One region of the Streptomyces luteireticuli genome, then DNA from elsewhere that is predicted to be linked to it. Evidence: riboswitches for the same ligand, from Rfam matches in the RefSeq annotation. Region 1 holds a riboswitch; each other region holds the start of a gene.

Region 1 (5,511 bases):
CCCCACAACGCGGTTTCCCCATCCAGCCCGGCCACCCGGACCGGTGCGACCCGTTCGACCACCTTCGACTGGCTCGACGAACAGCACCGGCTGCGCCGCGAGGCCGGGCTCGTCCGGACGCTGCGTCCCCGCCCCGAGCCCGGCGCCGGGGAGCCGGCCGTGCTCGACCTGGCGGGCAACGACTATCTGGGGCTCTCCCGCCACCCGGAGGTCACCCGCGCCGCCGCCGACGCCGCGCACCGCTGGGGCGCCGGGTCCACCGGCTCGCGCCTGGTCTCCGGGAGCACCGCGCTGCACACCCGGCTGGAGGAGGCCCTGGCCGAGTTCTGCGGTTTCGAGGCCGCCCTCGTCTTCTCCTCCGGGTATGCCGCCAACCTCGCCGCCGTCACCGCCCTCGCCCCGCCCCCCGAACTCTCCGGTGCTCGTGGCCTGCTGGTCTCCGACGAGGGCAACCATGCCTCACTGATCGACGGCTGCCGTCTCGCGCGCGCCGGCCGGGCCGTCGTCCCGCACGCCGACCCCGAGGCGGCCGGCAAGGCGCTGGCCGCCCACCCGGGGCGGGGCCTCGTGGTGACCGACTCGGTCTTCTCGGTGGACGGCGACGCCGCCCCGCTCGCCGCCCTCGCCCGGCAGTGCCGCCGCCACGGCGCCGGGCTGCTGGTGGACGACGCCCACGGGCTCGGCGTGCTGGGCGACGGCGGACGCGGCGCCGTGCACGCCGCCGGACTCGCCGGCGCCCCCGACGTCGTGTCCACCGTCACCCTCTCCAAGTCCCTCGGCGCCCAGGGCGGAGTGGTCCTCGGCCCCGCCCGGGTCATCGCCCATCTGGTCAGCAGCGCCCGTACGTTCATCTTCGACACCGGCCTCGCCCCCGCCGCGGCCGCCGCCGCCCTCGCGGCCCTGGAGGTGCTGCGCCGTGAACCCGGGCGCGCGGCCAGGGTCCGCGCCGTGGCCGGCGACCTGCACGCCCGGCTGACCGGCGCGGGCCTCACGGCCGTACGCCCCGACGCGGCCGTCGTCTCGGTACGGGCCCCCTCGCCGCGGGCGGCGGTGCGCTGGCAGGCCGACTGCCGGGCGGCGGGGATCGAAGTGGGCTGCTTCCGGCCGCCGTCGGTGCCGGACGGCGTCTCCCGGCTGCGGCTGACCGCCCGCGCGGACCTCACGGACGCACAGGTGGAACGGGCGGCCGGCACGGTGGTGGGCACGGCCGCGGCGGAGGGGTTCCTCAACGCCCGTCGAGCGCACGGGTGATGCCGAACGCCCGGGTGATGCCCCCCCTTCACCGGAGGCCCGGGCCGCCCCGCCGCACCAGGGCGACGAACGGGCACCAGGCCGTGGACGGCAGCAACAGGGCCGGTCCCGCCGCCCACTTGGAGTCGCGCACCGCCAGCAGGCCCGCGCCGAGGGAGGCCGCCTCGACGCAGTTGTTCATCCCCGTGCTGTGACTGCTGCGCCTCCATCGGGCGACACACAGCGCCGGAAGGACCGGAAGAGCCGGACGAAAGGGTACGGACCGCGGCGGTGCGGACATGGCGCCTCCCTGAGCGTCACTGCGTACCGTGATGGATCCCTGCGATGTAGTCCAAGGACTTCTCGTGCGGGAGGGCGTGCGCCCGGAGTATGGCGAACGCGGAGGCGTACGCCCGGAGGTCTTCTTTCCGTTCCAAGTAGAGGCTACTCGTCAAGTGGTCGAGCACGACCACGTCCAGATCGGCGATGCGCGGAAAGGAGAAGATGACGAAAGGCCCGGTGATACCGATGTGGTTGCCCCGGGAGAAGGGGAGGACGTGCAGCCGTACGTTCGGCAGGGCGGCCGTTGCCAGCAGATGTCCCAGCTGTCCCGCCATCACCTCGGGACTGCCCACTTCATGGCGGAGCACCGCCTCGTCCAGGACCGCGCACAACTCCAGCGGCTTTCCGGGCTGCTCGCGGTGGAGCACCGCCTGCCGGGCCATGCGCACCCGGACCAGCTCGTCGACCTGGTGGTCGGGCGGGTCGGCGAGCGCGGCCCGGGTCACCGCGCGCGCGTACTCCGGGGTCTGCAACAGGCCCGGCACCACGGTGGTCTCCAGGGTGCGCGAGCGCGAGGCCTCCGACTCCAGGCTGATGAAGTCCAGATAGGCGGAGGGCAGCAGATCGCGGTAGGCGTACCACCAGCCGCGCCGGGCCCCCGTCCGCCCGTCCCCCGGACCCGTGGTGTCCGCCCCGCACAACGCCCCGAGCAGCGCGCGCAGTTCGGGATCGGCGACCCGATAGGCGTCCAGCAGCCGGGCGACGTCGGAGGGTTTGGCGCCGCTGCTGCCCGTCTCGATCCGGCTCACCTTCGACTGGTGCCAGCCGACCACGTCGGCGGCCTGCCGGCTGGTCATTCCGGTGAGTTCGCGCTGGCGGCGCAGCTCGGCGCCGAGTTTGCGGCGGCGCACCGCGGGTCCGTACCGCATCGGCCGTCCCTCCCCTCGCGCGTGCCCACGCCTCTGTGCCGGCGCATGAGAGCCGGCCGGCCCATGAGAGCCACTCGTGCCTGCCCACGAGAGTCAATAGACCATGACGCCGACCGCATGCGGTCTCCCGTCGCAGAGTTCACCGCTTCGAGCGACAGATATATGCATATCCCGGTCCATCGCTCCCATCCCGGTCGTTATCAGTGGCACCCTGTCCTGCAGAGCCGCCCGGGGTTCCTTCCGTGAACGGCACCGGCGGGAAAGGGGCAGCGCCATGGCAGACCACCAGGAAGCATCCGTCACCCTGCCGAGCACCCCGGCCTCGGTCGCCACGGCCCGCCGCTACGTCGCGTCCGTGCTCGCGGAGTGGGGGCTGCCGGACGGCACCGAGGAGGCGGAGGCGGTACGGCTGATCGTCTCCGAACTCGCCACCAACGCCGTGCTGCACACCCGTGGCCAGTCGCCCGTCTTCACCGTGGATATGTATCTGGAGCGGGACGAGGAGCTGAGCATCGGGGTCACCGACAGCCACCCCCGTTACCCCCGGCGGCTTCCGGCGGCCGTCCAGCAGGACAACGGGCGGGGGTTGGTGATCGTCCGCTGGCTCGCCGCCGAGCGGGGCGGCCGGCTCTGGTTCACTCCGGCCGAGGACGGCGGCAAGACGGTGTGGATCCGCCTGCCGTGGACCGTCCCCGTGTGCTGAGGCCCTTGCGCCGGCCCCCGCGCACCGGTGCCGGGCGGCGCGGGATCCCGCACCGCCCGGCAGACGCTCCCTCCCCCGGGGGAACGCCGTCAGTCGCCCACCCGGCCGTACCAGACGTTGTTCGTCCAGATCCGCTCGAAGCGGACCACGGAACCGGTCTTGGGGGCGTGCAGGATCTTGCCGTTCCCCGCGTATATCCCGACGTGGTAGACGCCCCGTCCGGAGTGGAAGAACACCAGGTCGCCGCGCTCACGCGCCGAACGCGGAATATGGCGGGTGCGGTTGTACTGGGCAGCGGCCGTGCGGGGCAGCTGCTTGCCGGCCCGCTTGAAGGAGTAGAGGGTCAGGCCCGAGCAGTCGAAGCTGTACGGGCCCGTCGCGCCCCATTGATAAGGCGAGCCCTGCTTGGATACGGCGATCTGCAGGGCCCTGACCGAGACGGACGCCGCTTCCGCCTTGGAGGTTCCGGCCGGCGTCAGCACCGTGACGCCGACTGCGGCGAGGGTCAGGGCCGATGCGGCCTTGGCTTTGGACAGCCTTGCGGGACGTTTGTGCGCGCCCATGTCGCATACCCTTCGTCAGCCGCCTGTGAAGGATTGCCTGTCGGGTTCGGGCAGGCGAAGAATGCCCGGCCGCCAAGGGCGGCTTCACCCCAAGGGCCGGCTCCGGAGAGCCGTCCCGCCGTGCTCGGGTCCTCCATCCCTGCCGATCACTCCCTGTGTCGACCCGTCGTCCCGGCGGCGGCAGGGTTCGGCGTCCGCCCGGACCGCCCCGCCGTGTGGCGGGGTCTTGTCGTCCCGAGGATCTTGGCGCAGCCGCGGCGCCGAAGCCGAGGGGAACTCTCGTTATGTGAGCCTCGTCACCTGTGGGCAATTCAGGTGGACGCGCGGCGATTTGACCGTCATCGGCGGCCCGGGGTGAGTCCGTCACCTGCGCCGGTTAGCGATCACTCGCGCGCCGTGTGCGCGTTCCGCGCAGAGTGATCACTGCGCGGTGTCCACGATCGCGTCCGCCGTCTGACGGAATCCAGATGAAAAGCGTTTCCGTTCCTCAACTCGCGGACGACGGCGGCAACATCAGCCGCGTGGTGCGCCGCTCCCCGTCCAGAACACGCATCGCACGCGCCATTGTCCCCGTGTACACCTCGCGTTCACCTCGCTCGAACATGACGGTCAGGGCGTCCCGCAGACCGGTGGCCGCGACCACCAGAGCCTGCGCGGCTCGTAGCCCTCCGTACGTGTCGCGCCCGCGGGCGGGATTGATCCGGCCGAGGAGATCCAGTACCTCGAGATAGCGGTCCACCAGCTCGCCCTCGGCGCGGGTCAGGGCGGGCAGCGGCGGGAGTTCGGGCAGCATCGCAGGTCACCCCCCGTTCCCGGCGCGGTGGCCGACGATCCGGTCGGCGAGCCCGTAGGCCACGGCCCCGGCCGCGTCGAGGACGACGTCCCGCCCGGTCTCCTCCCGTACCCGCTCGGCGCTCCGCCCCGTGTACCGGGCCAGCAGCTCCGTCTGGAGGTCCCGCTGCCGCAGCAACTCCTCGGCGTGCAGGGCCAGATCGGAGGGCTGTCCCTGGACGGGCCCGGGCAGCCCGGGCGGCCCGACGACCACCCGCGCGTGCGGCAGCACCGACCGCTTCCCCGGTGTCCCGGCCGCCAGCAGCAGTGCGGCCGCGGGCCCGGCCCGGCCCAGACAGACCGTCTCGACGTCGCAGTCGATGTAGCGCATCGTGTCGTGCACGGCGCACAGCGCGGCGAAGGAGCCGCCGGGGGAGTTGAGGTAGAGCGCGATGTCCTGCCCGGGCGCCGCGTGCTCCAACTGCATCAACTGCGCGATCACATCGGTGGCCGCGGTGTCGTCGACCGCCGTCCCCAGCATGACGATCCGCCCCTCCAGGAGTTTGGAGTAGGGGTCGAGGGTGCGGTGGCCGTAGGCGGTGCGCTCGGTGAACTCGGGGAGGACGTGGCGGGCGGTGGGGCGGAGGGTCATGGGTGTGCTCCTCGCATGGGTACGGGCCCGTCCGTGAGGCGGGCCGTCTGTAAAAAATGTACAGTACGTACGTTTGTCTGTGAGGGGGGACCGCTCCGCGAAGGGTTCGTGAGGGCTTCCGCACGACGGTGGCGGGCGAGGACTCCGGCAGGAGCGTGGGAGAAAGTAGGGTCTGTATCAAGGGGATTCGGCGTGATGGGCCGCCGAAGGGAGCGACTGCATGGACGACCCGACGACGGTGACCGTCATCAAGGAGGCCCACTCGGCCGAACTCGCCTTCCGCGACCCGCACCCCCTGCTGGCCGGCCATGTCCTGGGATACACGGGGGCGGACTTCTCGCTGCCCCGGCCGCAGGTGCGGCAGGTGACGGCGCTGGCGGC
Region 2 (5,511 bases), 1.0 Mb from region 1:
CTGGACCGGCTGGCCACGGTCAGCGGCCGTGCCGACGAACTGTGCCGCTTCGCCGTGCTCTTCGGCGACCCGCAGCTCGCCCTCACCGCCGTGCAGCGCGTCCTGGACATCACCCCGGAGGAGGTGCGGGCCGTCGCCAAGTCCCGCCTCCACCCGGACAACCGCGCGGTGCTGGTGTACGAACCGACCGGCCCGCAGGCGGACGCCGACGCACAGGCCGACGACAACGCACAGGAACAGGAGACGGCCCAGTGACCGACGCCGCAGTCGTGGGCGCCACCGACACCGCGGAGCCCGCCATGCACTTCCACCCGCAGCCCCGGCCCGGCACGGCCACGCCCTGGGACTTCCCGGCCCCCGGCCGCGAGGTGCTGCCCAACGGCCTGACGGTGCTGCGCTGCCACCGCCCCGGCCAGCAGGTCGTCGCCGTCGAGGTCAGCCTGGCCGCGCCGCTGGAGGCCGAGCCCGCCGGGCTCGACGGAGTGGCCACGATCATGGCCCGGGCGTTCTCCGAGGGCACCGACAAGCTCAGCGCCGAGGACTTCACCGCCGAGCTGGAGCGCTGCGGCGCCACCCTGGACGCGCACGCCGACCACCCGGGCGTCCGGCTGTCGCTGGAGGTTCCGGCCTCCCGGCTGCCCAAGGCCCTCGGCCTGCTCGCGGACGCCCTGCGCGCCCCCGCCTTCCCCGACAACGAGATCGAGCGCCTCGTCCTCAACCGCCTCGACGAGATCCCCCACGAGCTGGCCAACCCGGCCCGCCGGGCCGCCATGGCCCTGTCGGACGCGCTCTTCCCGGCCGACTCGCGGATGTCGCGGCCGCGCCAGGGCACCCAGGAGACGGTCGAGCGCATCGACGCCGCGTCCGTCCGCGCCTTCTACGAGGCCCACGTCCGCCCGGCCACCGCCACCGCCGTCGTCGTGGGCGACCTCACCGGGGTCGACCTCGACCAGGCCCTCGCCGACACCCTCGGCGCCTGGACGGGCTCCCCGGCCGAGCCCCGGCCCGTGCCGCCCGTCTCCGCCGACGACACCGGCCGCGTGATCATCGTGGACCGGCCGGGCGCCGTCCAGACGCAGCTCCTCATCGGCCGCACCGGCGCGGACCGGCACGAGCGCGTCTGGCCCGCCCAGGTGCTCGGCACCTACTGCCTGGGCGGCACCCTGACCTCCCGGCTCGACAAGGTGCTGCGCGAGGAGAAGGGCTACACCTACGGCGTCCGCGCCTTCGCCCAGGTCCTGCGCTCCACCCCGGACGGCAGGGGCACCGCGATGCTGGCCATCAGCGGCTCGGTGGACACCCCCAACACCGGCCCGGCGCTGGCGGATCTGTGGACCGTGCTGCGCACCCTCGCCGCCGAGGGCCTGACCGACACCGAGCGCGACGTCGCCGTGCAGAACCTCGTGGGCGTCGCCCCGCTGAAGTACGAGACGGCGGCGGCCGTCGCGGGCACCCTCGCCGACCAGGTCGAGCAGCACCTGGCCGACGACTTCCAGGCCCGGCTCTACGAACGCCTCGCGGAGACCGGCACGGTGGAGGCCACGGCGGCCGTCGTCGCCGCCTTCCCGGCCGACCGTCTGGTGACGGTCCTCGTCGGGGACGCTGCCGAGATCGCCGAGCCCGTCAAGGCGCTCGGGATCGGCGAAGTGACGGTCATCTCCGCCTGAGCGGGCCGATTTCGGCCCGACGGCGGCTCAGGGGCGGGCCAACGCCCCAGGCCATGGAGGCGCGTGGGTCCTGAGGGACCCACGCGCCTCCGATATGCCCGAATTGACAAGGTGGTTGCACGAGGGCTGTGTGGCGTGCGTCACGAAAACGCGGTTCCGTTTGCCGTTCGAATCTGACGCCGATTAGCTTCGGGACGGCAGTCCGTCAGATCGGAGCCGCAACCGCGGCCCCGGGCAGCCATCGCCGAGTCCCCGTACGGCGCGAGCCAGGGGAGCCGGGGAACCACCTGTTCCCTGGGGTGAATCGGATCCCTCTCCGGAGGGGGCCGTAGGAGACCTTCCTGCTCCGAACCCGTCAGCTAACCCGGTAGGCGACAGGGAAGGAAAGGAACAGCCGCAGCCATGGCGTTCACCCGTGCCACCGGGAAGCACCGTCGTCCGAGCCGCGCCGCCCGTGTCGGCGCCAACGTCGCCGGTATAGCCACCCTCACCGCCGCGGGCGTCGTCGCCGGCGTCGCCGCTCCGGCCTTCGCCGCCTCCCCCGCGGACGATGCCCAGCGCCACGAGGACACCGGCCTCACCCAGGCCGTCGTGCTCTCCGACCACGTCGCCGACAGCGTCGGCGAGCAGGCTCAGATGCAGCAGGGCTCCGCCGACCAGGCCGCCGCCCGCCACCAGGCCGAGGCCGAGGCCACGCAGCAGGCCGCCCTGGTCAAGAAGCGCGCGGACGAGGCGAAGCGCAAGGCCGAGGCCGAGCGTGCCGAGCAGGAGCGGGCCGCCCGCGAGGCGGAGCGCAAGCGCCTCAACGCGTTCGTGCTGCCGATCGCCGGCTCGTTCGTCTCCACCACCTACAAGGCCACCAGCGGCCTGTGGTCCTCCGGCAGCCACACCGGTGTGGACTTCCACGCCGCCGAGGGCACCACCGTGCAGGCCGTCGGCGCCGGCACCGTCGTCGAGGCCGGCTGGGGCGGCGCGTACGGCAACAACATCGTCATCCAGCACAACGACGGCACCTACACCCAGTACGGCCACCTGTCGTCCATATCCGTCGCCGTCGGCCAGGTCGTCACCCCCGGCCAGCAGATCGGCCTCTCCGGCTCCACCGGCAACGTCACCGGCCCGCACCTGCACTTCGAGGCCCGCACCGCGCCCACCTACGGTTCGGACATCGACCCGGTCGCGTACCTGCGCGCCCACGGCGTCGACCTGTAGGACACACCTGGACTTCCCGAAGGCCCCGGCTCCGGCCGGGGCCTTTCGGCATGGCCAAAACATTTCCCTGCCCTGCGGGCGGCTATCGGAATTCGCACGTGATTGCAATAGAGTCGATCGTCCCCGGGCATCCCTGAGCAGACGTCAACCGGATGCCGTCCGGCCGGTCCGGCGGGGCGATGCGGAGGGGTTCGTCGATGCGGGGACGTTCGTGAACGGCGACGGCGACGAGGCGGGGGACGCCCGCCGCGTCTCCGCCCAGGCCGTGTGCGCGGCCATCCGCGACGACATCGTCTCCGGCGCCTTCCCGCCCGGCAGCCGGCTCATCGAGGAGCTCCTCGCCCGCCGCTACGGCGTCTCCCGCGTACCCGTCCGCGAGGCCCTGCGCACCCTGGCCTCCGAGGGGTTCGTCACCACCCGCCGGCACGCCGGCGCCTGCGTCGCCGAGCCGACCGAGCAGGAGGCCGCCGATCTGCTCGACGTCCGCGCCCTGTTGGAACCGCTGGGCGCCGCCCGGGCCGCCCAGCGGCGCACCGACGCCCATCTGAAGGTGCTGCGGGGGCTGGTGAGGCTGGGCCGGGAGCGCGTCCGGTCCGGACGGACGGGCGAACTGTGCCCGCTGGGCGACTGGTTCGACGAGACGCTCGCCCAGGCGTCCGGCAGTCCGAGTCTCGCCGCCCTGCTCACCCAGGTCCGGCGGAAGATCTCCTGGGTGTACGAGGCCGAGCCGCCCGCCCGTCCGGCGGAGACCTGGGAGACGCACGCGGCGCTGGTGGACGCCGTCCTGCGGCGGGACGCCGAGCGGGCGCGGTCCATCGCGGCCGTACGGGCCCAGCGGCAGCCGGGGGAGTTCCGGCTGTGGCGCCCGGTCCCGCCGGCCGGGGTGCCGCGGGCGGCGGACGGGAAACGCGCCGTAAACACGGCGAGCGCCCGCATTTAACAACGCCGGGCTATTCCAGTACACGGAAGGAGTTCCGGCCGGGAATCGTGGCGGTTTCCGGGCGGGCTCCCGCCCGCCCGTGCGCCGGGCGGCGCACACGACGGGGCCGCGGCGGCCGGTGCGGGCCACCGCGGCCCCGCCGCGCGCCGGAGGATCAGACGGTCTCCGGGAGCTCCTCGAGGCCCTCGGCGACCAGCTTCGCCAGGCGGTCGAGCGCGGCCTCGGCGCCCTCGGACTCGCTGGCGAGGACGAGCTCCTCGCCACCCTGGGCGCCCAGGCCCAGCACGGCCAGCATGGACGCGGCGTTGACGGGGGTGCCACCGGCCTTGGCGACCGTCACGGGGACCCCGGCAGCCGTCGCCGCACGGACGAAGATCGACGCCGGGCGGGCGTGCAGACCCTCGGCCCAGCCGACGTTCACTCGGCGCTCAACCATGGTGTTGCCCTTCAAGTCGGAGAGGTTGTCTAGACCAGTGTCGCACGGTGCGGACGGTGCTCGGTCGCGGTGTCGGTACCCGGTCGTACGCTGGCCCCATGCAGACGCCGTCCGAGCACGCGACACGGTTCCTCGCCTACCCGGCCCACTGGGAAGCCGATGTCGTCCTGCGTGACGGCGGCACCACCCGGATCCGTCCCATCACCCCCGACGACGCCCAGCGCCTGGTCAGCTTCTACGAGCACGTCTCGGACGAGTCCAAGTACTACCGCTTCTTCGCGCCCTACCCCCGGCTGTCCGACCGGGATGTGCACCGCTTCACCCACCACGACTACAACGACCGGGTCGGCCTCGCCGCCACCATCGGCGGCGAGTTCATCGCCACCGTCCGCTACGACCGCATCGACCCCCGGGGCCGCCCCGCGGCGACCGCGACAGACGAGGCGGAGGTCGCCTTCCTGGTCCAGGACGCCCACCAGGGCCGGGGCGTGGCCTCCGCCCTGCTGGAGCACATCGCGGCCGTGGCCCGGGAGCGCGGCATCCGGCGCTTCGCCGCCGAGGTGCTGCCCGCCAACACCAAGATGATCAAGGTGTTCACCGACGCCGGCTACACCCAGAAGCGCAGCTTCGAGGACGGTGTCGTCCGCCTCGAACTCGACCTGGAGCCCACCGACCGCTCGCTCGCCGTCCAGCGCGCCCGCGAGCAGCGCGCCGAGGCCCGCTCCGTGCAGCGCCTCCTCGCCCCCGGCAGCGTCGCCGTCGTCGGTACCGGCCGCGCCCCGGACGGCCTGGGCCGCACCGTGCTGCGCAACCTCCTGGCCGGCGGCTTCACCGGCCGGGTCCACGCGGTCAACCGGGCCTTCCCGGACGGGCTGACGCGGCTCGACCCCGAGGGCGTCCCCGCCGCCCGGTCGCTCCGCGCGATCGACGGCCCGGTCGACCTCGCCGTCGTCGCCGTGCCCGCCGCCGAGGTGCCCTCCGTCGTCGCCGACTGCGGAGAGCACGGCGTCCAGGGCCTCGTGGTGCTCTCCGCCGGATTCGCGGAGAGCGGGCCCGAGGGCCGCGACCGCCAGCGCGAACTGGTCCGCCGGGCCCGGTCCTACGGCATGCGCATCATCGGCCCCAACTCCTTCGGCCTGGTCAACACCGCCGCCGGCGTCCGGCTCAACGCCTCCCTCGCGCCCGAGCTGCCCGCCCCCGGCCGGGTCGGCCTCTTCAGCCAGTCCGGGGCCATCGGCATCGCGCTCCTCTCCGAG
Region 3 (5,511 bases), 3.5 Mb from region 1:
ACGAGGAACTGCTCGCCACCGGGGTGGAGGAACTGCTGCGCTACGACGGCCCGGTGGAGCTGGCGACCTGGCGGTTCGCCACGCGGGACCTGACGATCGGCGGGCAGCGCATCGCCGAGGGGGACCCCGTGCTCGTCGTTCTGGCGGCCGCCGACCGCGACCCGGAGCGGTTCGCCGACCCCGACACGCTCGACCTGGCCCGCAGTGACAATCAGCACCTCGGATACGGGCACGGCATCCATTACTGCCTCGGTGCGCCGCTGGCGCGGCTGGAGGGCCGGGCGGCACTCGCGACGCTGCTGCGCCGCCTTCCCGACCTGCGGCTTTCCGTGGATCCCGAGGAACTGCGGTGGCGTGGCGGGCTCATCATGCGGGGCCTGCGCACCCTGCCCGTCTCCTTCTCCCCGGAGCCCGGGCACACGGGCACATGACTATAGGTCAACTCTCTTTGACCGTCACCCGACCGCACTCGCGCCTGCTTGTGACCGCTGGGGGCCGTCGCTATGTTCGACGGTCATATTCAGCCGCCACATGAGAGGTGACCGCATGCTCTCCGGGAAAGGTCGACATCGACGCCCCCGTCAGATTCCCGCCGCCGTGCTCGCGGCGGGCGTGACGGGCGCGGGAATCGCCATGCCGCTGCTCGGGGCCACCACCGCCGACGCGGCGGACGCCCCCACCTGGGACCGCGTCGCCCAGTGCGAGAGCGGCGGGCTGTGGAGCGCCGACACCGGCAACGGGTATCTGGGCGGGCTCCAGATGACGCAGGACATGTGGGAGGAGAGCGGCGGCCGGGAGTTCGCGCCGCGGCCCGACCAGGCCAGCCGTGCCCAGCAGATCGCCGTCGCCGAGCGGATCCTCAAGCAGCAGGGCCCGTACGCCTGGCCCGCCTGTGCCGTGAAGTCGGACCTGGCCAAGGAGGGCCCGGCGCCGGACGTGGACCCGGGGCGGGCCGACGCCTCCACCCCGGCGCCGGAGCACAGGCCGCCGTCCGGGGCGCGGGAGCACGACCGGTCGCCGGGGAAGTCCGGGACCGTGGGCACTCCGTCGGACACCCCGTCGGACACCCCGTCCGGAAGCGGAAGTTCCGGCGAGGACGCCAAGGGCAAGCACCGCAAGCCGGCCGAGGGCACCCGGGACACCGAGGACGCCGCGGAGGGCACGACGGACGCGAAGGCGCCCGGGAAGGGCTCCGGCAGGTCCACGGCCCCGGAGGCGCCGAAGTCCGGCCCCGCGCCCTCCCGCTCCGCCGACCGGCCCGACGGACCGTCCCGCGCGCCGCACTCGCCGGCGCCCGGCAGCACGTCCGGCGCGAGCGGCGACCAGGGCGCGGACCGTGGTGCGGAAGCGGACACGGCCACCGGCGCGGACGCCGGAGCGGGTACCGGCAAGCACCGCGCGCAGCAGCCGCGTTCGGGCGCGGAGCGCTCCTCGCGCGGTGGTGCGGAAGCACATGGACAAGGGTCGCGTGCCGAGGACTACACCGTGCGCCCCGGTGACAACCTGTCAGCCATCGCGCAGGAGCACTCCGTGCCCGGCGGTTGGCACCGGATCTACCACGACAACAAAAAGGTCGTCGGTTCCGATCCGGATCTCATTCACCCAGGCCAGCAGCTCGAACTGAAGAAGTAGGAGGGCAGTTCGGGTCGAATGTCCGTTCCGAGCGAAAGTGAGACATGGGTCTCGTTGACAGCGTCTCGGATACGGCCCGTCAGGAGCCGGGGAAGCGGCTCTCACCTGCGGAAACACCGAGTTTCTCAGGGGGTTGGATCCAGCCGGTGGCCGAAAAGGGGGGTTTGAACCCGTAGGCCGCCTGTGCTTAACGTCGTCACCGCTCGCCACCGCGAGCACCACGGTCGTCACGCCGAATCCTGCCGGCGGCCGGGGGAGTCGTCGCGCAAGCGCCGTAGGCAGGAGCGGGGGAACCAAGGTAAGTCGCCGCGACGGTCCGCCGGTCAGTGACCGGGGTGCCGCAGCGGCTAGGGGTGAAGCCTGGTGCGCGCAAGCCACCGGGCCGGGCAACTCACGTCCGAACCCGACAGCTCACCTCGTAGGCGCCGGTGAGGAAACCGAGTCATGTCCAAGGGCAAGCACCGTCGTCCGAACAAGGCCGTCCGCATCGCCACGCTCGCGGGTGTCACCGGCGCCGCAGTCGCCGCCCCGCTGATGGCCGCGACCTCCGCCCACGCCGCCTCCGTCGACACCTGGGAGCGCGTCGCCCAGTGCGAGTCCAGCGGCAACTGGTCGATCAACACCGGCAACGGCTACTACGGCGGCCTGCAGTTCTCGCAGTCCTCCTGGGCCGCCGCGGGCGGTACCGCCTACGCCCCGCGCGCCGACCTCGCCACCAAGGGCCAGCAGATCGCCGTCGCCGAGAAGCTCCTCGCCATGCAGGGCCCCGGTGCCTGGGGCTGCGCCAGCGCCGGTCCGCTGTCCTCCGGCGGCGCCAAGGCCGACGTGGACACCTCCGGTTCGTCCACCAAGACCCAGAAGTCGACCGGCGAGCGCAGCGTCTCCACCAAGACGCACGCCGACCGCAGCGAGCGCCAGTCCGCGCCGAAGCACGCCGCTCCGCAGCAGAGCGACGAGGAGGCCCCGGCCGCCAAGCCGGCCGCCCCCCGCCACGCCGCCCCGAAGACGGTCAAGATGGGCGACGGCGAGTACCAGGTCAAGGAGGGCGACACCCTCGCCAAGATCGCCGAGGCCAAGAAGGTCAAGGGCGGCTGGGAGAAGCTCTACGACCGCAACAAGGACATCGTCGAGAGCGCCGACCTCATCTTCCCCGGCCAGAAGCTGCACCTCAGCTGACGCAGCCTTCCCTGGCGAACCGCCCCGCTCCGATGCGCCCGCTCCCCCCGAGCCGCATCGGAGCGGGGCTCCGCCGTTCCCGCGGGAGAATCACCGGGCGGTTCCCCCAGTGGTTCCCCGAGCCGTTCACCGCTGGGCGAACATCCAGCCCATTCATCCCGTGATCTCGGCGTTTGTGCCATTTTTCCGGCCGGGCGGCGGTCCGAGGGCGGGCGGACCCTCCGGGGCCCGTTAGGCTCGTGCTGCAGAACTTCAGACACACACGAAGGAGACCCTCGTGCCGTCCATCGACGTCGTCGTAGCTCGCGAGATCCTCGACTCGCGAGGCAACCCCACGGTCGAGGTCGAGGTCGGCCTCGACGACGGCTCCACCGGCCGTGCCGCCGTGCCGTCCGGCGCCTCCACCGGCGCCTTCGAGGCCATCGAGCTCCGTGACGGGGACAAGAACCGTTACCTGGGCAAGGGCGTCGAGAAGGCCGTGCTGGCCGTCATCGAGCAGATCGGCCCGGAGCTCGTCGGCTACGACGCCACCGAGCAGCGCCTGATCGACCAGGCGATGTTCGACCTGGACGCCACCGACAACAAGGGCTCGCTGGGCGCCAACGCCATCCTGGGCGTCTCCCTGGCCGTCGCGCACGCCGCCTCCGAGGCGTCCGACCTGCCGCTCTTCCGCTACCTCGGCGGCCCGAACGCGCACCTGCTGCCCGTTCCGATGATGAACATCCTCAACGGCGGCTCGCACGCCGACTCCAACGTGGACATCCAGGAGTTCATGATCGCGCCGATCGGCGCCGAGTCGTTCTCCGAGGCGCTGCGCTGGGGCACCGAGGTCTACCACACCCTCAAGGCCGTGCTGAAGGCCAAGGGCCTGTCCACCGGTCTGGGCGACGAGGGCGGCTTCGCCCCGAACCTCGGCTCCAACCGCGAGGCCCTCGACCTCATCCTCGAGGCCATCAAGCAGGCCGGCTACACCCCCGGCCAGGACATCGCGCTGGCGCTGGACGTCGCCGCCTCCGAGTTCTACAAGGACGGCGTCTACACCTTCGAGGGCCAGGACCGCACCGCGGCCGAGATGACCGACTACTACGCCGAGCTCGTCGCCGCGTACCCGCTGGTCTCCATCGAGGACCCGCTGTTCGAGGACGACTGGGACGGCTGGAAGACCATCACCGAGCGCCTCGGCGACCAGGTCCAGCTCGTCGGCGACGACCTGTTCGTCACCAACCCCGAGCGCCTCGGCCGCGGCATCGAGGAGGGCGCCGCCAACGCCCTGCTGGTCAAGGTCAACCAGATCGGCTCGCTGACCGAGACCCTCGACGCCGTCGAGCTGGCCCAGCGCAACGGCTTCAAGTGCATGATGTCCCACCGCTCCGGCGAGACCGAGGACGTCACCATCGCCGACCTGGCCGTCGCCACCAACTGCGGCCAGATCAAGACCGGCGCCCCGGCCCGCTCCGAGCGCGTGGCCAAGTACAACCAGCTGCTGCGCATCGAGGAGATCCTCGACGACGCCGCGGTGTACGCGGGCCGTTCCGCCTTCCCGCGCTTCAAGGGCTGATCCCCTCCAGGGCCGACGCCCGGGGCTGACAAAGCCTCAAGCCTCACCACGTCCCCGGCCACGGTCCCGTACCGTGGCCGGGGACGGTTTGGCTTCGGTGCAGTGACCAGCGGGGAGGCGACGTGGCGGCGGAACGGTTTTCCACCGCGACCAGGCTCAAGGCGATCGGCACGGCGCTCGTCCAGGGGCCGGACGCCCGGGGCCGGCGCACGCGGCCGCCCCGCCGGAGCCGGCTCACCGGCCGTGCGGCGCTGCTGGCGCTGGTCGTCTGCTCCCTGGTCGTCGCCCTGGCCTACCCCATGCGGCAGTGGGTCACCCAGCGCTCCGACATCGACGACCAGCGGCACCGCTCCGAGCGCGCCCGCGAGCAGGTGAAGCTGCTGCGCGAGGAGAAGGCGCGGCTGGAGGACCCGGCGTACGTGGAGCAGCAGGCGCGCGAGCACCTGCACTACGTACGGCCCGGGGAGACCGGCTTCACCGTCGTCGACGGCAGCGGACGCGCCAAGCCCCGCCGGGACCAGGGCGCCGGCGACCGGCCCTGGTACAGCAACCTCTGGGACGGGGTGGACACTTCGGACGGCCACCGCTGACCCCGGCCCACCCTCCCTTCCGATCCTCCGAGCACGAGCGAGCACATGGACACGCCTCCTCCCCAGACCGAGCCCACCGAGCCCACCGAGGCGGACATCGCCGCCTTCAAGGAGCAGCTGGGCCGCCCGCCGCGCGGCCTGCGCGCCATCGCCCACCGCTGCCCCTGCGGCAACCCCGACGTGGTGGAGACCGCGCCGCGGCTGGAGGACGGCACGCCCTTCCCGACGCTCTACTACCTGACGTGCCCGCGCGCGGCCTCGGCCATCGGCACGCTGGAGGCCGAGGGCGTCATGAAGGAGATGAGCGCCCGGCTGGAGAGCGACCCGGAGCTGGCGGCCGCCTACCGCGCGGCGCACGAGGACTACATCTGCCGGCGCGACGCGATCGAGGTGCTGGAGGGCTTCCCGAGCGCCGGCGGCATGCCGGACCGGGTCAAGTGCCTGCACGTGCTGGTCGGTCACTCGCTGGCCGCGGGCCCGGGCGTCAACCCGCTCGGTGACGAGGCGATCGCGATGCTGCCGGAGTGGTGGCGCAAGGGGCCGTGCGTGACGCCC
Region 4 (5,511 bases), 5.6 Mb from region 1:
CCAACGCGGAGTTCTCCCACCGCCGCGACCTGCTGATCAAGGGAGCGTGACCGGCCCGCATGCGCATCCTCCTCCTGGGCGCCACCGGCTTCCTGGGCCGGCACGCCGCCGGGCAGCTGCGCGCCCTCCCCGGCGCGCGGGTGCTCGACGGCGGCCGGACGCCCGGCAGCGCCGTCCCCTGCGACCTGGCCACCGCCGACCCGGAGCGGCTGGCCGGGGCGCTGCGCACGGCGGCCCCGGACGCCGTCGTCAACTGCGCGGGCGCCACCGCCGGCAGTCCCGCCGTCCTCGCCGCCGTCAACGCCCGCGGCCCGGCGGTGCTCTGCGAGGCGCTGCGCGCGGCGGTGCCCGGCGCCCGGCTGGTGCACCTCGGCTCGGCCGCGGAGTACGGGCCGGCGGCCGCGCCGCACTCCCTTGCCGAGACCGACCCGGCCGCGCCGCTCGGCCTCTACGGGGCCACCAAGCTGGCCGGGACGCTGGCGGTCACCGGCTCCGGCCTCGACGCGCTCGTCCTGCGGGTGTTCAACCCGCTGGGCCCCGGGGCGCCGGACGGCTCCCTCGCCGGGCGGCTGGTGCGGGGCATCGCGGACGCCGGGCCCGAGGGCACCGTGCGCACCGGTGACCTCTCCGCGCACCGCGACTTCGTCGACGCGCGGGACGTGGCACGGGCGGTCGTCCTCGCCGTCACCGCGCCCGAGCCGGTCACCGGGGTCCTCAACATCAGCAGCGGCACGGCCCGTACGGCCCGCGAGGTCGCCGAGGGGCTGGCGGGAGCCGCCGGGTTCCACGGCCGGATCGCCGAGGACGGCGCCGGGTCGCCGCGCTCGGCCGCGCTGCCCTGGCAGCAGGCCGACATCACGGCCGCGGGGCGGGTGCTGGGCTGGAAGCCGTCCTACGCCTTCGGCACCACGCTCGCCGATCTGTGGGCCGCGCGGTGACGGAGCCGTCGCTGCTCGTCCCCCTGTACGTGCACCCCGGCGCCGAACCGGGCCCATGGGAACGGCTCGTACGGGCCGCGCCCGCCCTGCGGGGCGTGGTGCTCAACGCGGCGGACGGGCCGGGGCAGTTCCCCGACCCGTCCTTCCGGGCCGCCGCGGTGCGGCTGCGCGCGGCGGGCGTGCCCGTGCTGGGGTACGTCGACACCGCCTACGGCCGCCGCCCCCTGCGCGCGGCCGTCGCCGACCTGCGCCGGCACCGGCGCTGGTACGAGGTCGACGGCGTCTTCTGCGACCGGGTCGCCGTGGAGGCGGCGCTGCTGCCGCACTACCGCCGACTCGCCCTGTTTTCCCGCGCGTTGGGCGCGCGGACCGTCGTGCTCAACCCCGGCACCCACCCGGATCCCGGGTACGCCGAGGTCGCCGACCTGCTCGTCACCTTCGAGGGGCCCTGGGAGGCGTACCGCACCGCGCGGGTGCCCGGCTGGACGGCCGACCATCTCCCCTCGCGCTTCTGTCACTTGGTCTACGGTGTGCCCCAGGAGTGGGCCGGACTGGTGGCCCGCACGGCCGGAAGACGCGGTGCCGCGGTGCACTGCGCCGTTCCGGGGAACGGAGAGAATCCATGGCAGACCGCACCGTGAGATGGCTTCGGGGCGGAGTCCTGGCGACGGCCGCGCTGCTGGTCGCGACGGGCTGTTCGGTGACGACATCCCCTTCCGACGACGCGTCCGACGACGCCTCGAACGCGCCGAGTTCGCCGCCCTCCGCGCATCCGCGCCCCGGCACGCGCTGGCAGCCCAAGCCCGGCACCCGCTGGCAGTGGCAGCTCGACGGCGCCGTGGACACCTCCGTCGACGTTCCCGTCTACGACATCGACGGCTTCGAGAACGACGCGGCGACCGTGGCGAAGCTGCACGCGAAGAAGCGCAAGGTGATCTGCTACATCAACGTCGGGGCGTACGAGGACTGGCGTCCGGACCAGGGGAAGTTCCCGGCGTCCGTGCTGGGCGCGAAGAACGAGGGGTGGAAGGGGGAGAAGTGGCTCGACATCCGGCGCCTGGACGTCCTGCGGCCCATCATGGCGGAACGTTTCGACATGTGCCGGAAGAAGGGGTTCGACGCGGTCGAGCCCGATCTGACCGAAGGGTTCCGCAACAAGACGGGCTTTCCGCTCACCGCCGCCCACCAGTTGGCGTTCAACCGGATGATCGCCTCCCTCGCCCATGAGCGGGGCATGGCCGTCGGCCTCAAGAACGACCTGGAGCAGATACCCGAGCTGGTCCGGGACTTCGACTTCGCCGTCAACGAACAGTGCGCGCAGTACGGCGAGTGCGAGCGGCTCAAGCCCTTCGTGGACAAGGGGAAGGCCGTCTTCCATGTCGAGTACGAGATGGCGCCCGGGGAGTTCTGCGGCGAGGCGAAGGAACTCGGGCTGTCCTCCATGCAGAAGAAGCTGGGGCTGAACTCCTGGCGCAGGGCCTGCTGACGTGGCGTCCCGAAACGGGACGTAACGTGACGGAAGTTCACCGCACGGTGCGTGAAGAACCTCACAGAACACCGTTTCGGCACCGGTTTTCGGTGGCGGATGGTGCAGGATCATGCACCGAACAACCAAGACCCCGTCACAGAGGCGGGCGACCCGGGCGGACGCCGAGTCCTGCCGCCGCTCCGGGTGCGGACCTGATTTCGCGGATCGGCAGGAGCGGGAGACCCAGGCAGGACGAACCACGAAGGCGGTGGTTCTAGGGGTGAAGCCACTTGGTGGCCGGGCAACTTTGTCAGCCCGAACCCGACAGGTCATCTTTCGCAGGCGGATGACGAAGGGCTTATCGGCATGTCTGCGCTGCCTCGAATACCCGCGCTCATCTCCCGGGCCGGTACCGCATCGGCCCTCACCGCCGCGACCGTCGCGGCCTCCGTCCTCCTCCCCGGCCTGGCCGGCGAGGCCCAGGCGGCCACGTCGCCCGGCGCCAAGGCCGTCAAGGTCGCGGCCTCGAAGAAGGGCTCCTGGTACCAGTGGGGCGGCACCGGCCCCAACCGTTTCGACTGCTCGGGCCTGACGCAGTACTCCTTCAAGAAGGGCGCCGGCAAGAAGCTGCCGCGCGTCGCGGCCGACCAGTACAACGCGACCCGTCACATCTCGCGCGGCTCGCGCACCACGGGTGATCTGGTCTTCTTCCACTCCGGCAGCAACGTCTACCACGTGGGTATCTACGCGGGTGGCGGCAAGATCTGGCATGCGCCGGGCACCGGGAAGAAGGTCCGTCTGGAGAAGATCTGGACGAACAGTGTGTGGTACGGGCGCGTGCGCTGACGCGCGCGAAGAGCACATGGGTCCCCCAATGGGGGCCTGGGCGGGCCGGGGCGGATGACCGCCCAGGCCCGCCCGCGCATGCTTCCCCCGGACAGCGGTACCGGGGTGGCCGGCGGGGGTGCTCGCAAGAAGCATGAGGGGAGGCAAGCACCCCGAAAGGTGCCTCTCCATGCGCCGCAGAACCATAGTCGGGATATCCGCCGTGTTCGTGGCCGCGCTCGCCACGAGTGCGTACGCCGTCGACTCGCTGCCCCTCCCCGTGGGGTCCGGAAGTGCCCAGTGCTCCGTCTCCTGGCAGGCGCCGGGCATCACGTTCACACCGCAGACGCCGGTGCAGGGCGCCACCGGGCCGAGTGTCGCGTACACCGATGTCACGGGAACGCTCAATCTCGACGCGACCCCGACCGACGTCATCGACGACCCGGCCAAGCTGGCCTCCGCCGTCACCCTCACCCTCGACGCGACCGGTGGATTCACCTTCTCCGACGCCCAGGGCAGGAAGGTCGAGGCATCGGCCCCCCAGGGCCCCCTGCCGACCGGGACGACCACCTACCTGGTCAAGAGCCCTGCCAGCCCGGACGGTGTCCGCATCCCCGTCTACTCGTACGGCCTGCCGTCCACCTTCTCGCCGTCCATCACGTCGCTCCTGCCGGTTCCCGCGCTCACCGTCACCATGGCCGGTCTCCGGGCGGACTTCACCCCGGAGCTCATCTCCACCCTCAACTCCACCTTCGGCGCGGGCACGGCGAAGAGCGGTGACTCGCTGGGGGTCTGCGCCGGCATGTTCTCCACCGGCTAGCCGGGGGCGCAGCCGTGGACCTGCTCGTGCCGCCCTTCGCCACACCCGGCACCGCGCGGCTCCATCCCTCGACGCGGGCCACCGGCCTGGTGGCCGACGGTCCCGAGGGCGAGCGCTTCGACGCGGCCCTGCTGGACCGGCCGGCCGCCTGGACGTACCCGAACGCCACCCCGGACGGACTGCTGCCGGCCACCGACTGGATGCTGGTTCTTCGCCTTCGACGACATCCTCGACGACACGGCGGAAGGGCGCTACCAGGACTTCGCCGTGTTCGTCGCGGACACCCTCAACTCCGTTCACGGACAGGCCGCTTGCCCGGCTCCGCACCCGTGCGTGGAGCCGTACCGGAAGGCGCTGGAGGAGCTGTGGCGACGCACCACGGCGGGCATGCCGCCCGCCTGGACCCGGCGCCTCGCCGGTGACCTGGCCGCATACGCCAACTCCTACCGGACCCAGGCCCTGGTGAACGCCGGAAGGCTCCGCTCGCGGAGGAGCACTACCGCCGGCACCGGCTTCTCTCCAGCGCGGTCCATGTCTCCCTCGGCATCGGCGAGGCCGCGTCGGGACACCCGGTGCCGGAGACGCTCTGCGTCCACCCTTCCGTCCAGGCGGCGCGCGAGAGCGCCAACAACGTCGTCGCCTGGGCCAATGACCTCTACTCGGCGCCCAAGGAACTGGAGCGGGGAGATCTGTGCAACTACGTGTCCGTGCCGCGGTACGAGCGACGTTGCTCGGCCCAGGAGGCTGCCGCGTATGTCGCCGCCCTCATCACGGAGCAGACCGCGCGGTTCCACGAGGCCGAGGCGCAGATCCGGGGACGGCTCCTCCCGCGCGTGGGCCCCGGGGAACGGCGGGCCCTGGAGGCGATGCCGGACACGGTCGTCTCATGGATGAACGGCAACCCGGTCCGGTCGTCGGAGACGGCGCGTTACCGTACCCGAACCGTTCTGGAAGCAGCGTGAACGCCCCGTGCGCCGTGCTCCCGATGCCGGTTGGGTCGGCGCTTCGCGCCCGGGGGTGTCACCCATGCCGTCGAGGATCTCTTCCATGTAGCCGGGTGAGGGCGACGTCGTCCCCCCACCCCCGTGCATACACTCACAAACAGAACAACTAAGGTAAGGCTTACCTTTGTGAGTGATCGGAGCGGTTGTTGTGCGTACTGTGGGTGCGTTGGGCTTGAAGGCCGTCCTGGCCGTGTCCGTCGTCGGCGGTCTGCTCGCCGGATGTTCGTCCGGCCCGGCGGAAGGCGAGGCCGCGTCGAAGAACGAGAAGAACAAGCAGGGCTCCCGCAACCTCGTGGCGGGCGCGTCCGCGGGACCGTCCACCGCGCCGGACAAGCTGGCCGACGGGCTGGGCTCGGACACCGCGAAGGACGGACAGTTCCCGCGTACGGTCACCCACTACAAGGGCAGGACGAAGCTCGCCGCCGCGCCCGCGCGGATCGCCGTACTGAGCACCGG

The links. Region 1 has a riboswitch for cyclic di-AMP ahead of AB8735_RS32485 (C40 family peptidase). Riboswitches for the same ligand answer to the same signal wherever they lie in the genome.
Positions count from the first base shown of each region.
Region 2: another riboswitch for cyclic di-AMP. It lies ahead of AB8735_RS27845 (M23 family metallopeptidase); the one in region 1 lies ahead of AB8735_RS32485 (C40 family peptidase).
Region 3: another riboswitch for cyclic di-AMP. It lies ahead of AB8735_RS16365 (transglycosylase family protein); the one in region 1 lies ahead of AB8735_RS32485 (C40 family peptidase).
Region 4: another riboswitch for cyclic di-AMP. It lies ahead of AB8735_RS06345 (C40 family peptidase); the one in region 1 lies ahead of AB8735_RS32485 (C40 family peptidase).

Region 1 is NZ_CP167927.1:7,221,969-7,227,479, forward strand. Features, by position in the region: gene AB8735_RS32465 (8-amino-7-oxononanoate synthase) at 1-1,251, shown strand, start outside; gene AB8735_RS32470 (DUF397 domain-containing protein) at 1,280-1,531, opposite strand; gene AB8735_RS32475 (helix-turn-helix domain-containing protein) at 1,548-2,441, opposite strand; gene AB8735_RS32480 (ATP-binding protein) at 2,716-3,144, shown strand; gene AB8735_RS32485 (C40 family peptidase) at 3,234-3,707, opposite strand; cyclic di-AMP (ydaO/yuaA leader) riboswitch at 3,713-3,910, opposite strand; gene AB8735_RS32490 (hypothetical protein) at 4,195-4,500, opposite strand; gene AB8735_RS32495 (ATP-dependent Clp protease proteolytic subunit) at 4,507-5,130, opposite strand; gene AB8735_RS32500 (helix-turn-helix domain-containing protein) at 5,351-5,511, shown strand, end outside.
Region 2 is NZ_CP167927.1:6,182,353-6,187,863, forward strand. Features, by position in the region: gene AB8735_RS27835 (pitrilysin family protein) at 1-255, shown strand, start outside; gene AB8735_RS27840 (pitrilysin family protein) at 300-1,667, shown strand; cyclic di-AMP (ydaO/yuaA leader) riboswitch at 1,900-2,056, shown strand; gene AB8735_RS27845 (M23 family metallopeptidase) at 2,070-2,879, shown strand; gene AB8735_RS27850 (GntR family transcriptional regulator) at 3,091-3,819, shown strand; gene AB8735_RS27855 (HPr family phosphocarrier protein) at 3,974-4,255, opposite strand; gene AB8735_RS27860 (GNAT family N-acetyltransferase) at 4,354-5,511, shown strand, end outside.
Region 3 is NZ_CP167927.1:3,716,454-3,721,964, reverse strand. Features, by position in the region: gene AB8735_RS16375 (cytochrome P450) at 1-431, shown strand, start outside; gene AB8735_RS16370 (transglycosylase family protein) at 547-1,632, shown strand; cyclic di-AMP (ydaO/yuaA leader) riboswitch at 1,893-2,072, shown strand; gene AB8735_RS16365 (transglycosylase family protein) at 2,077-2,808, shown strand; gene eno (phosphopyruvate hydratase) at 3,086-4,366, shown strand; gene AB8735_RS16355 (septum formation initiator family protein) at 4,489-4,956, shown strand; gene AB8735_RS16350 (DUF501 domain-containing protein) at 5,002-5,511, shown strand, end outside.
Region 4 is NZ_CP167927.1:1,583,762-1,589,272, reverse strand. Features, by position in the region: gene AB8735_RS06365 (sugar phosphate nucleotidyltransferase) at 1-50, shown strand, start outside; gene AB8735_RS06360 (NAD-dependent epimerase/dehydratase family protein) at 60-938, shown strand; gene AB8735_RS06355 (spherulation-specific family 4 protein) at 935-1,579, shown strand; gene AB8735_RS06350 (endo alpha-1,4 polygalactosaminidase) at 1,561-2,424, shown strand; cyclic di-AMP (ydaO/yuaA leader) riboswitch at 2,616-2,767, shown strand; gene AB8735_RS06345 (C40 family peptidase) at 2,773-3,252, shown strand; gene AB8735_RS06340 (hypothetical protein) at 3,422-4,051, shown strand; partial or broken gene AB8735_RS06335 (terpene synthase family protein) at 4,115-4,498, shown strand; gene AB8735_RS06330 (terpene synthase family protein) at 4,483-5,013, shown strand; gene AB8735_RS06325 (iron-siderophore ABC transporter substrate-binding protein) at 5,213-5,511, shown strand, end outside.